One region of the Bradyrhizobium sp. 18BD genome, then DNA from elsewhere that is predicted to be linked to it. Evidence: riboswitches for the same ligand, from Rfam matches in the RefSeq annotation. Region 1 holds a riboswitch; the other holds the start of a gene.
What was found. Region 1 has a riboswitch for S-adenosylmethionine ahead of RAD16_RS14860 (O-succinylhomoserine sulfhydrylase). Riboswitches for the same ligand answer to the same signal wherever they lie in the genome.
Positions count from the first base shown of each region.

Region 2: linked by a shared signal. The riboswitch ahead of metX (homoserine O-acetyltransferase MetX) and the one ahead of RAD16_RS14860 (O-succinylhomoserine sulfhydrylase) in region 1 are both predicted to bind S-adenosylmethionine.

Region 1 covers NZ_JAVAYL010000007.1:90,353-96,557, reverse strand. Annotated here, with positions in the region: gene RAD16_RS14870 (SGNH/GDSL hydrolase family protein) at 1-383, shown strand, start outside; gene RAD16_RS14865 (SGNH/GDSL hydrolase family protein) at 396-1,379, shown strand; gene RAD16_RS14860 (O-succinylhomoserine sulfhydrylase) at 1,451-2,638, opposite strand; SAM riboswitch at 2,712-2,791, opposite strand; gene RAD16_RS14855 (2'-deoxycytidine 5'-triphosphate deaminase) at 2,872-4,008, shown strand; gene RAD16_RS14850 (PAS domain-containing protein) at 4,113-4,526, shown strand; gene RAD16_RS14845 (hypothetical protein) at 4,631-5,683, shown strand; gene RAD16_RS14840 (MATE family efflux transporter) at 5,869-6,205, shown strand, end outside.
Region 2 covers NZ_JAVAYL010000038.1:10,039-16,243, reverse strand. Annotated here, with positions in the region: gene RAD16_RS39685 (prephenate/arogenate dehydrogenase family protein) at 1-11, opposite strand, end outside; gene hisC (histidinol-phosphate transaminase) at 8-1,102, opposite strand; gene RAD16_RS39675 (chorismate mutase) at 1,137-1,985, opposite strand; SAM riboswitch at 2,207-2,286, shown strand; gene metX (homoserine O-acetyltransferase MetX) at 2,372-3,589, shown strand; gene metW (methionine biosynthesis protein MetW) at 3,605-4,267, shown strand; gene RAD16_RS39660 (alpha/beta fold hydrolase) at 4,383-5,246, opposite strand; gene RAD16_RS39655 (TIGR02594 family protein) at 5,464-6,123, shown strand.

The DNA.
Region 1 (6,205 bases):
TCTGGCAGACCGGGACCGTGGATGCTATGCGATCCATCGATCCCGATGATTTTCGTGGCGCGGTGACCGAAGGTGTTGTCGCGTTGCAGCAAGCGGGGGCTGATGTCGTCTTGATGAATTTGCAGTACAGCCCGCGCACGGAGACCATGATCTCGGTGCCGCCTTACCTCGATAATCTGAAGGTGGTGGCGCAGGAGCACGATATTCCGTTGTTCGACCGTTTCGCGATGATGCGTCAGTGGAGCGACCAGGGTCAGTTCGACCTGTTCAATCCCGCGCACGGACCGGAGTTGGCGAAACGAGTCCATGATTGCCTTGGCCGGGCGTTGGCACAGTTCGTGGTCGACGCAGCCCATCTGGGCCCGGCCCAGCAGCAAAATTGAGGTCTAGCGTTAATGAGTTCTCTCCGCCCTTTTTGCCTGACGGCATGGCCGGCTGCATCTGCAGCGGCCCTGCTGCTGTTGCTGTCGCCGGTATCGCAGTCGCGCGCGCAGGCGCAAGCCGCGCAGGCGACGCCCTCGCCGGCACAGCCCGCTAATCCCGCCCAGACCACGGTCGCCGCGACCCAGCCGACCGCGCAACAGCGCGGCGTCACCTCGCGCGCCATCGACAAGGTGAAGGAGGTCGCCAAATCCGCCGGCGACATCTTCAGCCGCGTGCCGTGTCTCGCGCCGAAGGGCGACTCGAAGACCATGGGCTCGCTGCCGCATGTCGCGGCAAAACTCGTTGCAGGCAAGCCCGTCGTGATCGTCGCATTCGGTTCGTCCTCCACTGCGGGCTATGGCGCGACCTCGCCGGAGTTCAACTATCCGAACCGTCTCGCTGCGCAGTTGCGGCGGAAATATCCGACCGCCGACATCACCGTCATCAATGCCGGCGTCGGCGGCGAGGACGCGCCCGAGATGATGAAGCGCCTCCAGAAGGAGGTGATCGACGTGCATCCGGATCTCGTGATCTGGCAGGTCGGCACCAACGCGGTGCTGCGCAACCTCGATCCCGGCGACACCGCCAAGATGGTCGAGGACGGCATCTCCCACATCCAGGCTGCCGGCGGCGCCGACATCGTGCTGGTCGATCCGCAATATTCGCCGGCCGTGAACCAGCGGCCCGAGAGCGCCGGCAAGATGGTGAAGCTGCTCGGCAAGGTCGCCGAGCTCCGTCACGTCGGCATCTTCCCGCGCTTCGAGGTGATGCGCGACTGGCACGAGAAGCAGGCGATCCCGGTCGAGAGCTTTGTGATCGCCGACGGCCTCCACATGAACGATTGGGGCTATGCCTGCTTCGCCCAGCTGCTCGGCGACGACATCATCCGCTCTGTCGGCCAGATCCAGCTCGGCGTGAACGTGCCCGCGGACGTGCGGGCGTATCGGCCGATGTAGAGGCGAATAGGGAATGGCGAGTAGCGAATAGGGATTGATCTATTCGCTACTCACTATTCGCCATTCGCCCGTCACGCCCTCTCCAGCGCCGCCGTCAGATCCTCGATCAGATCATCGGCGTGCTCCAGCCCTGCGGAGAAGCGGATAAAGCCCTCGCTGATGCCGAGCGCGGCGCGATCCTCCGGCTTCAGGCGCTGATGCGTCGTGGTGGCCGGATGCGTCACGAGGCTCTTGGCGTCGCCGAGATTGTTCGAGATCTTCGCCAGCTTGAGCTCGTTGAGCACGCGGAACGCGGCCGCCTTGCCGCCCTTGACCTCGAAGCCGACCAGCGTCGAGCCGCCGCGCATCTGCTTCTTCACCAGCGCGGCCTGCGGATGATCGGCGCGGCCAGGATAGACCAGCCGCGAAATCTTCGGATGGCTCGCCAGCACGTCGGCGATGCGCGCCGCGCTCTCGGTCTGCGCGCGCACGCGCACGCCCAGCGTCTCCAGGCCCTTGAGCAGGACCCAGGCGTTGAACGGCGAGATCGACGGGCCGGTCTGGCGCATGAAGTTATGAATGTGCTCGGCGATGAAGGCTTCCGACGACAGGATGATGCCGCCGAGACAGCGGCCCTGGCCGTCGATGTGCTTGGTCGCGGAGTACACGACGACGTCGGCCCCTAACGCGAGCGGGCTCTGCCAGATCGGCGTCGCAAACACGTTGTCGACGACGAGCCGCGCGCCGCCTTTGTGCGCGATCTCGGCGATGCCGGGAATGTCGAGCACGTCGAGCGTCGGATTGGTCGGGCTCTCCAGGAAGAACGTCTTGGTGTTGGGCTTCACCGCGCGCTGCCATTCATCGAGATTGGCACCATCGACCAGCGTGGTCTCGATGCCGTAGCGCGGCAGCAGGTCCTGGATGACGTAGAGACACGAGCCGAACAGCGCGCGGGAGGCGACGACGTGATCGCCGGCTTTCAGCGGCGCCAGGATCGCGGTGGTGACCGCCGCCATGCCGGTCGCGGCCGAACGCGCCGCTTCGGCGCCTTCGAGCTCGATCATGCGGCGCTCGAACATCGCGATGGTCGGGTTGGAGTAGCGCGAATAGATGAAGCCGGGATCCTCGCCCTTGAACCGCGCCTCGCACTCCTCGGCGCTGTTGTAGACGTAGCCCTGGGTCAGGAACAGCGCCTCCGACGTCTCGCCATATTGCGAGCGCAGGGTGCCGGAATGGACCAGGCGGGTTTCGGGACGGTAGGTGGCAGGCGACTTCGACATAGGACCCTCCGATATGACCGTCGAGCGAAAACGGTCACAAAAAAACCGGCCTGGATATATCCACGGGCCGGGATCACAGAGGTCCCCGGCCTGTTTAGCGACTTATTTAACGTGGCTGCAAGCCGGCCGGCTCAAATCACCACGGGATAAGTGATGCTCATATTCCGCAATGCCCTTTCCGTCAAGGCGTCCATCGGATAGCCGTAAAAGGCTAGTATTTCCCGCATGTCCGGATGTATTTGAGCCCTGATGAGGACCCCCGGTTGACGTTCACGGTCGCGCCCGACGCCAATGGTATCCTGCCCGACCGCATGATCGCGGCGATGGCGGAGGCGGGTCTCATCCTGCCCGCATACGATTTCGTCGAAAGCCAGATCCAGCCGGCCAGCCTCGATTTGCGCCTGGGCGACATCGCCTATCGCGTCCGCGCGAGCTTCCTGCCGGGGCCCGGCGCCACCGTTGCCGAGCGCATCGACGAGTTGAAGCTGCATGAGTTCAGCCTTGCCGACGGTGCGGTGCTGGAGACCAACTGCGTCTACATCGTGCCGCTGCTCGAGAGCCTGGCGCTGCCGCCGGAGATCGTCGCGGCCGCCAATCCGAAAAGCTCGACCGGACGTCTCGACGTTTTCACCCGCGTGATCGCCGACGGCACCCGCCGCTTCGACATGATCGGCGCTGGCTATCACGGTCCGCTCTACGCCGAGATCAGCCCGAAGACGTTTCCGGTGCTGGTGCGCGAGGGCTCGCGCCTGTCGCAGGTGCGCTTCCGCACCGGCGATGCCATCCTCACTGCCGATGAACTCGATACGCTGCATGGCACCGAGCGCCTCGTCGACGTCGACGATGCCGATCTCTCCGGCGGCGTTGCCGTGTCGGTCGACCTGTCGGGCGAGAAAGCCAACGGCTTCGTCGGCTATCGCGCCAAGCGCCACACCGGCGTCGTCGACGTCGATCGCCGCTCCGGCTATGCGGTGGAAGATTTTTGGGAGCCGATCTCGGCCCGTCCCGACGGCAGCCTGATCCTCGATCCCGGCGAGTTCTACATCCTCGCCTCGAAAGAGGCCGTGCAGGTGCCGCCCGATTACGCCGCGGAGATGGTGCCGTTCGATCCGCTGGTCGGCGAATTCCGCGTGCATTATGCCGGCTTCTTCGACCCCGGCTTCGGCTATGCCGGCGCGGGCGGGCTAGGATCGCGCGCGGTGCTCGAAGTGCGCTCGCGCGAAGTGCCGTTCATTCTCGAGCACGGCCAGATCGTCGGCCGCCTCGTCTACGAAAAAATGCTGGCGCGCCCCGATGCGATGTACGGCCAGCGCATCGGCTCGAACTACCAGGCGCAGGGCCTGAAGCTGAGCAAGCACTTTCGGGTGTAGCACGGTCTTGTAGCCCGGATGGAGCGAAGCGAAATCCGGGACACTTTCACTTGTGGCACGATCCCGGATTACGCTGCGCTCCATCCGGGCTACGAGGTGGTGTCATGACCGATCAATCCCAGCTCGACGCAAACATCCTCAACCACGTCGCGGACGCGCTGATCTATTCGGATTGCTCCGGCACGATCACGCGCTGGAATCGCGCATCGACCAACCTGTTCGGCTTTGACGCGGACGAGGCGCTCGGTCAGAATCTCGACCTGATCATTCCCGAACATCTGCGCGCCGCGCACTGGAAAGGCTTTGAGGCCGCACTTGCGAGCGGAACGATGAAGCTCGCGGGACGGCCGACGCTGACCCGCGCGCTGCACAAGAGCGGGCGCAAGCTCTACATCGAGATGACCTTCGCGCTGGTGCGTGATGCTGGCGGTAACGTGCTCGGATCGGTTGCGATGGCGCGCGATGTCACTGAGCGCGTCGAGCGCGAGCGCGCCGCGAAAGCTGCACAAAATTCGTGATGCGGAATTGGCGGGCCGCTGTGCAGGGCTCCCTGCATGCGCGTCATGTTGCCTGCTCCCTGGAGCAGTGACACACTCGATCAAAACAACGATCGGGAGCGAACATGACCGCCGCATCAGACCCCGCGCAGGAAGCGCAATGGAAGCGCTGGCGCGCGGTTGCCGACCTCTACCACGCCTATTTCACCGGCCTCATCCTCACCGTCGTCACGCGGCGCGGCACGGCGGATGCCGCCGAGTTCGTATTCCGCGTGTTTCGCAGGCAGCAGCAGGAGCGCTTCCTGCCCGGGCTGAGGAAGCTCGGGATCGATCATCTGCCGCCGGCGGTGGCGGCTGCGCAATATCACTACCTCTCCAACTGGATCGGCGGCGTGCATGTCGAATACATGTATGAGAGCGACACCAAGGCCTGGATCCGCTATCCGCCACCGCGCTGGATCTGGAAGGGCACCGCGATCTGCGGCGTGCCGGGCGAGGTCTCGCGCGCGATGCTGCGCGGCTGGCACGCCAACAACGGTGTCGCGCTCGGCGATCTCCGCCTGGCCTTCATCTGCACCAAGCAGAGCGTCGACGGCCAGGACGGGCTCGAAGGCTATTATCATCAATACGACCATCCGCTCGAGCTGGATCAGCGGCTGGTGTTCGCGCGGCATCTGGAGGCGCCGCTGTTCGATGCGAGGACAGCGCCGGCGCTGCCCGTCGCGAGCTGGCCAAAACCGCGGCTCGAAAAAGCCTATCGCAACTACGCGATGGAATATGTCCGCACCGCCGCACCTGTGATGGTGCAGCTGTTCGGTCCGGAAGATGCCGGCTACCTCCTGCACCTCACCGGCAAGCTGATCGGCATGCAGTATTTCGATGAGGTCGCAGCAGCGCTCGCGATGAGCCGCGGCGGCGCGAATGAATTCGCATCGTTCCTGAACGCGCTGTTCGCCGCGCAGGATGATGCGGCCGAGACCACGAAGTCCGAAGGCAGTTTTGAAATCCGCCAGCAGAGCTGGAAGCTGATGGACGATGTTTCCGACTATCACCGCGCCTGCGTCAGGGTGTTGGAAGGCTTGTTCGAAGGACTCGCTGCCGGATGCGGCCGGCATATCGGCGTACATCTGCGCCCGACGACGGCCGGCCGCCCGCCGCTGGTCTGGACAATCGGATAGACGGCCGAGAGAACCGCAATTCCACGGGCTGAAATGCGCTGCCGCAGGGCACGCCTGCAGCCATTGCAGGAGGAATCGCCGCGCGCCGTGCTAACAAGCCCCTGCTGCGCCCTGCGCGCGAACAAATTGATTGGCACACCTCATCATTGCCGCGCCGCGAATGGCGCCCGTGCCCGGGAGAGGAAATGTCCGACATCGCCGAAATCCCGGTCGATGAACAAGAGCGTCCGCTGCCACCGCCTCCGCGCCCCGTGCGGAGCGCGCTGACGGACGGGCCGATCCTGCGGACGCTGCTCGGGCTCGCCTGGCCCAACGTGGTCGCGCTGTCCGCCGGCACCTGTGTGGTGATCGCGGAGACTTCCTATATCGGCCGGCTCGGTGTCGAGGCGCTGGCCGCGATGGCGCTGGTGTTTCCGACAGTGATCCTGACCATGACGATGTCGGGCGGCGCCATGGGCGGCGCGGTGGCCTCCGCCATCGCACGCGCGCTCGGCGCCGGCGATCGCGAGCGCGCCGGCACGC
Region 2 (6,205 bases), on a different contig from region 1:
GTCGCGCTCATTTGCCGGCCATGAAGTCGCGCAGGCCGTCGACGACGAGGCGGTTGGCCTCCTCGGTGCCGATGGTCATGCGCAGGGCATGATGCAGGCCGTAATTCTTCAGCGCGCGCAGCACAAGGCCGCGCTTGGTGAGATAGGCGTCGGCCGCGTCTGAGGTCTTGCCGGTCTCCGGAAAGTGGATCAGCACGAAATTGGCGACGCCCGGCGTCACCTTCAGCCCGAGCTTGGTGATCTCCTCGGCCAGCCAGTTGCGCCAGGTCTCGGTGAACTGTTTCGACATCGCCTGGTGCGCGGTGTCCTCGATCGCGGCAACCGCGGCATACATCGCCGGCGTCGACACGTTGAACGGGCCGCGGATGCGGTTGACGGCGTCGATGATGTGCTCGGGGCCGAACATCCAGCCGATGCGCAGCGCGGCGAGGCCGTGGATCTTGGAGAAGGTGTGCGTCACCACGGTATTCTCCGTGGTGGCGACCAGCTCGATCCCCATTTCATAGTCGTTGCGCGAGACGTAGTCGGAATAGGCCGCGTCCAGCACCAGCAGCACGTGCGAGGGCAGGCCGGCGCGCAGGCGCTTGACCTCGTCGAACGGGATGTAGGTGCCGGTCGGATTGTTGGGGTTGGCGAGCCAGACCAGCTTTGTCTTCGGCGTCACCGCCTTGAGGATGGCGTCGACGTTGCAGGTGAGGTTGGTCTCCTGCGCGATCACGTTCTTGGCGCCGACCGCCATGGTCGCGATCGGGTAGACCAGGAAGCCGTGCGTGGTCGAGATCGCCTCGTCGCCATGGCTGAGATAGGTGTGGGCGAGCAGATTGAGGATCTCGTCCGAGCCGGCGCCGCAGATGATGCGGTTGGCGTCGAGACCGAAGCTGCGGCCGATCGCTTCGCGCAGCACGCGCGAGGTGCCTTCCGGATAGTCCTCGAGGTGATCAGCCACCTTCTTGAAAGCCTCGATCGCCTTGGGCGAGGGGCCGAACGGCGTCTCGTTGGCCGAGAGCTTGAACACCTTGCGGCCCGGCTCCGGCACCGGGGTCTTGCCGGGCGTGTAGGGCGCAATATCGAGAATGCCGGGATTCGGCACGGGGCGGGACATCTTCAACTCCGGAATAGCTTAAGCGGTACGCGATCTACGAATTCGGCCCGGTCGGGGCCACCGTATAGCGCGTTGCGTGGCTGCCGACGAGGGCCGTAGAGCGCACCGAGGCCCCCGCTTCGATCAGGGCAGCCTTGATCTTGTCGATGCTGGTTGCGCTGGTGACCGAGACCAGCAGCGCCGCGCCGTCGAAGGCGGTATCGGGCACCGCCACGATCTCGGCCAGCGGCGACAGCGCCCGCGCGACCTCGGCATTCCACCCGGACACGCGCACGCTGAAGGTTTCGACCTCAGTCACCACGGCGCTGTCGGCGACGCGCGAGATCGCAAACACCGGCAGCGCGGCCGGATGGTCGGCACGCTCGACGAAGGGCATTCGCGCGATGATCTTCGGCGCGCCGGCTGCTTCCAGCTCCAGCCACCACGGCGTGCGGCTCGAGGTCGCCGAGACCAGTGCCAGGTCGCCCTTGGACCTCGCCACCGCCTCGACCGCGGCCTGCGCGCTGAAATGCGCGACGTAAGGCACCGTGAAGCCGAAATGGAAGCGCACGGAATCGCGCATCGCCGGCTCGCTCACCGAGATGTCGGCATGCACCGAGAACGGCGCCTGGACGTAGGTGAAGGTCGAGATGATGACGCGCCAGATGCTCTCGACCGTGTCGAGCGGCAGGATGCCGCGATGGCGTTGCACGATGTCGCGCATCATCGAGGCTTCGCGCGCCGGGCGGAACGCCGAGCCAACCTCCTGGGTCTGCTTCACCTGGATCAGGCGGTCGATGATGTCGCCGCGCTGCATCAGCAGGCGATGCATACCCTCGTCGATCGCGTCGATCTCCTTGCGCAATTCCTGAAGCGATGGTGGCGCGGGCGGGCGTTGGGTCATATCTGACTTGGACTTTTGAGAGCTTGGGCTGTTGAGAGGCGTTCCAATACGGATCGGCCAAGTAAATTGGTAAGCTCGGATCCGCTGCGGTCGATGTCCTGATTAGGCAGTCGGGGCGGCGAAAGCAAAGAGAAATGACACCCCTTCAGGCCAAGATGGCAGAGACGAATTTGGCTCATCCCGGCCACGACTTGACGAAAACCGCCCAAGACAGTAGGTTTTGCCTGTTCCGTGGTCATTTGAGCCGGCCGGCTTGCAGCCACGTTAAAAAACTCGCTAAACAGGCCGGGGACGCTTCCGATCCCGGCCGAACCTATCGTTCAGGCCGGGTTTTTCATGGCCTGATGTCAGCGGCGGTCCAGCTTCCGTCGCATACGAGGTCGATGATGGTTGGCGTCAAGTCGATTCCAAGTCCTGCGATCAGTGCCCCCGCGATCAGTGCCGACGACCGGTCGCACGAGGTCGATCATCCGAGCTCGCAGGTCGCGCTGTTCGGCACCGACCAGCCGCTGCGGCTCGATTGCGGCGTCGATCTCTCCCCGTTCCAGATCGCCTATCAGACCTATGGCGAGCTCAATGCCGACCGCTCCAACGCGGTGCTGATCTGCCATGCGCTGACCGGCGACCAGCACGTCGCCAATGTGCATCCCGTCACCGGCAAGTCCGGCTGGTGGGAGACGCTGGTTGGCCCCGGCCGGCCGCTGGATCCCAGCCGCTACTTTATCATCTGCTCCAACGTGATCGGCGGCTGCATGGGCTCGACCGGGCCGGCCTCGATCAATCCCGCGACCGGCAAGGTGTGGGGTCTCGATTTCCCTGTCATCACGATTCCGGACATGGTGCGTGCACAGGCGATGCTGATCGACCGGCTCGGCATCGACACGCTATTCGCGGTGGTCGGCGGCTCGATGGGCGGCATGCAGGTGCTGCAATGGACCGCGGCTTATCCCAAGCGCGTCTACTCCGCGCTGGCGATCGCCTGCGCGACGCGGCACTCGGCGCAGAACATCGCGTTCCACGAGCTCGGCCGCCAGGCCGTGATGGCCGATCCCGACTGGCACAATGGCGGCTATGCCGATCACGGCATCCATCCGCATCGCGGCCTCGCGGTCGCGCGCATGGCCGCGCACATCACTTATCTCTCGGACGCCGCACTGCACCGCAAGTTCGGCCGGCGCATGCAGGACCGCGAGCTGCCGACCTTCTCGTTCGACGCCGACTTCCAGGTCGAGTCCTATCTGCGTTACCAGGGCTCGTCCTTCGTCGAGCGTTTCGACGCCAACTCCTATCTCTATCTCACCCGCGCGATGGACTATTTCGATATCGCCGGCGACCATGGCGGCGTGCTCGCAAAGGCGTTCGCGGGCATCCAGACCCGCTTCTGCGTGGTCTCCTTCACCAGCGACTGGCTGTTCCCGACCTCGGAATCGCGCGCGCTGGTGCATGCGCTGAATGCCTCGAGCGCGCGGGTGTCGTTCGCCGAGATCGAGACCGATCGTGGCCACGACGCCTTCCTGCTCGACGTGCCCGAATTCTTCGACATCTCCCGCGCCTTCCTGCAATCGGCGGGCAAGGCGCGCGGGCTCACCGACAAGAACGACTGACGAGGACGGCTAGCGATGTCTGTACAGGAAGTGCTGCCGCTCGGCGGCGCCGTTGCGGAGCAGCCGGCCCAGTTTCGCGCCGATCACCTGCTGGTCGCCGAGATGGTCAAGCCGGGCTCGAAGGTGCTCGACGTCGGTTGCGGCGAGGGCGATCTGCTTCAACTGCTGGAGAGCCGCGGCATCGACGGCCGCGGCATCGAGCTGTCGCGCGAGGGCGTCAACCGCTGCGTCGCCAAGGGTCTCGCGGTGGTGCAGGGCGATGCCGACACCGACCTCGTCAATTACCCGGATGACGCCTTCGATTACGTGATCCTGTCGCAGACGCTGCAGGCGACGCGGCAGCCGAAAGTGGTGCTGGAGAATCTGCTGCGCATCGGCCGCCGGGCCATCGTCTCGTTCCCGAATTTCGGCTTCTGGCGGATGCGCCTGCAGCTCCTGATCGGCGGCCACATGCCGCGCACGGAGAATCTGCCGGCGACCTGGTACGACACCGCCAACATCCATTTCTGTACCATCAAGGATTTCGTCGAGCTCTGCGACGCGATCAACGTCAAGATGGAGCGCTCGGTCGCGCTCGATCTCTATGGCCGCCCGGTGCCGCTGAACCTGCCCTGGTGGGTGTGGAACATGTTCGGCGAGCAGGGCGTGTTTCTGCTGAGCCGGGGTTGTGGAAAATAGTTCCTCCGTCATTGCGAGGAGCTCTTGCGACGAAGCAATCCAGATTGTCTCCGCGGAGAGATTCTGGATTGCTTCGCTATGCTCGCAATGACGGAGTGTGTGGTGCTGCGTCGCCTTAATGCGCCGCCAGCGACCTCGGATCGCGCGCCGGCCAGCGGCCGGCTTCGACCAGCGTCACGAACCGCTCCACGCTCTCGTTGAACAGCGCGGGCTCTTCGAGATTGAGCACGTGGCCGGATTTTGGAAACATCGCGAGACCCGCGGCCGGCAGATGCTTCTTCAAAAACAGGCTCGCGCCGACGCAGGGATCGTCCTCGTCGCCGCAGATGATCAGCGCGGGCGTCGGCACCTTCCTAATTGCATCCGTCAGCGTGTAGATCGACGGACGCCCGCCCTGGAAGCCGCGCATCGTGTTGGCGGAGCCCTTTGCATCGTGCCGAGCCAGTGCGGCGTAGAAATCGGCGTGGCCACGCGGGTCTTTCACCAGGAAGGGAATCCGGCTCGGCGCCTCGCGCGTGACCTTTGCGACTTCGGCGGAGCCAAGCGTCTCGAACTGCTCGGCATTGGCGCGACATTGCTTGCGCCAGATCTCCAGGTTCTCGAGCTCCGAGCCGGAGCCGACGCCGGCCAGCGTCATCGACAGCGCGCGCTCCGGCGCGTTCAGCCCGATCTGGAGCGAGGAATAGGCGCCCATCGACAGACCGACGAGATGTGCGCGCACGATCTTGAGATGATCGAGCACGGCGAGCGCGTCGGTGTAGAAATGCTGAAAGGTGTAGACCTCGCCGTCAGGCACGTCCGACGGCGTGTAACCGCGCGCGGAATAGGTGATGCAGCGGTGGCCGCACGAGAAGTAGCGCATCTGCGGCTCCCAATTGGTGTAGTCGGCCGCGAACTCGTGCAGAAAAATAATCGGCGTTCCCTGACCCGCTTCCTCGAAATAGATGCGGACGTCGTCCCTGGTCGTGGCGTGGGGCATTAACTGTTTCCCTCTCTTCAAGCCGCGATTGCAGGATCGCAGTTAATGTTGTTGTCCGCAATGCGGCAGCATCCAACCAGCACCAACACAAAATCATCGCAGCTATTCACTGGGGGCGGCGTCTTTTTCTCGCCACATCGGACCGCTTAACGGCCGGACACATGTCGGCCACCGCACGGGCCGGCCTGGAAGTGGGGGTGTCAGTTAAGGATGAAGAATGGTTGAGTTGTTTGCGTCTCGCCTGTCGCGTTGTGTTGTTGCGATGGCGATCTTCTTCGCGGCGGTTGCCGCATTCGTTTCTCCGGCCTCAGCGCGGCCACATCATCGTCATAGCGCAGAGCGGCACGCTTACGTGCACCATGCCAGACATCATCATTATCGCCACCATGCCCGCAGCTCGCGCTTCGAGCGCAGCGCGGCGCAGTTGCAGGCGAGCGGCTTCGGCGACACGCAGGCCAGCTATGATCCGAACGCCAACAGCGGCGGCGCGGCCAATAGCGCCATGGCTGCAAGCGGCAGCTTCGGTGGCGGATCGGGCCTCGTGTCCGAGGCGCGCCGCTATCTCGGTGGCAATCCGACCGGGCGCGGCAGCCTGTGGTGCGCGCGCTTCATGAACATGGTGCTGCAGCACACCGGCCATCAGGGCACGGGATCGGACATGGCGAGCTCGTTCGCGCGCTACGGCACGCGCGTCTCCGGCCCGCAGGTCGGCGCCATTGCCGTGACGTCGCGCGGCCGCCGCGGCGGCCATGTCGGCATCATCACCGGCATCGACGCGCAGGGGAATCCGATCATGATCTCCGGCAACAACGGCAACCGCGTCCGCGAGGCGCCGATCTCGCGCGGCCGGATTTATGCGTATGTGATGCCGAACTGAGGCTCTCGCCGTCGTCATTGCGAGGAGCGAAGCGACGAAGCAATCCAGGCTGTCTGAGCGGACAGATCTCTGGATTGCTTCG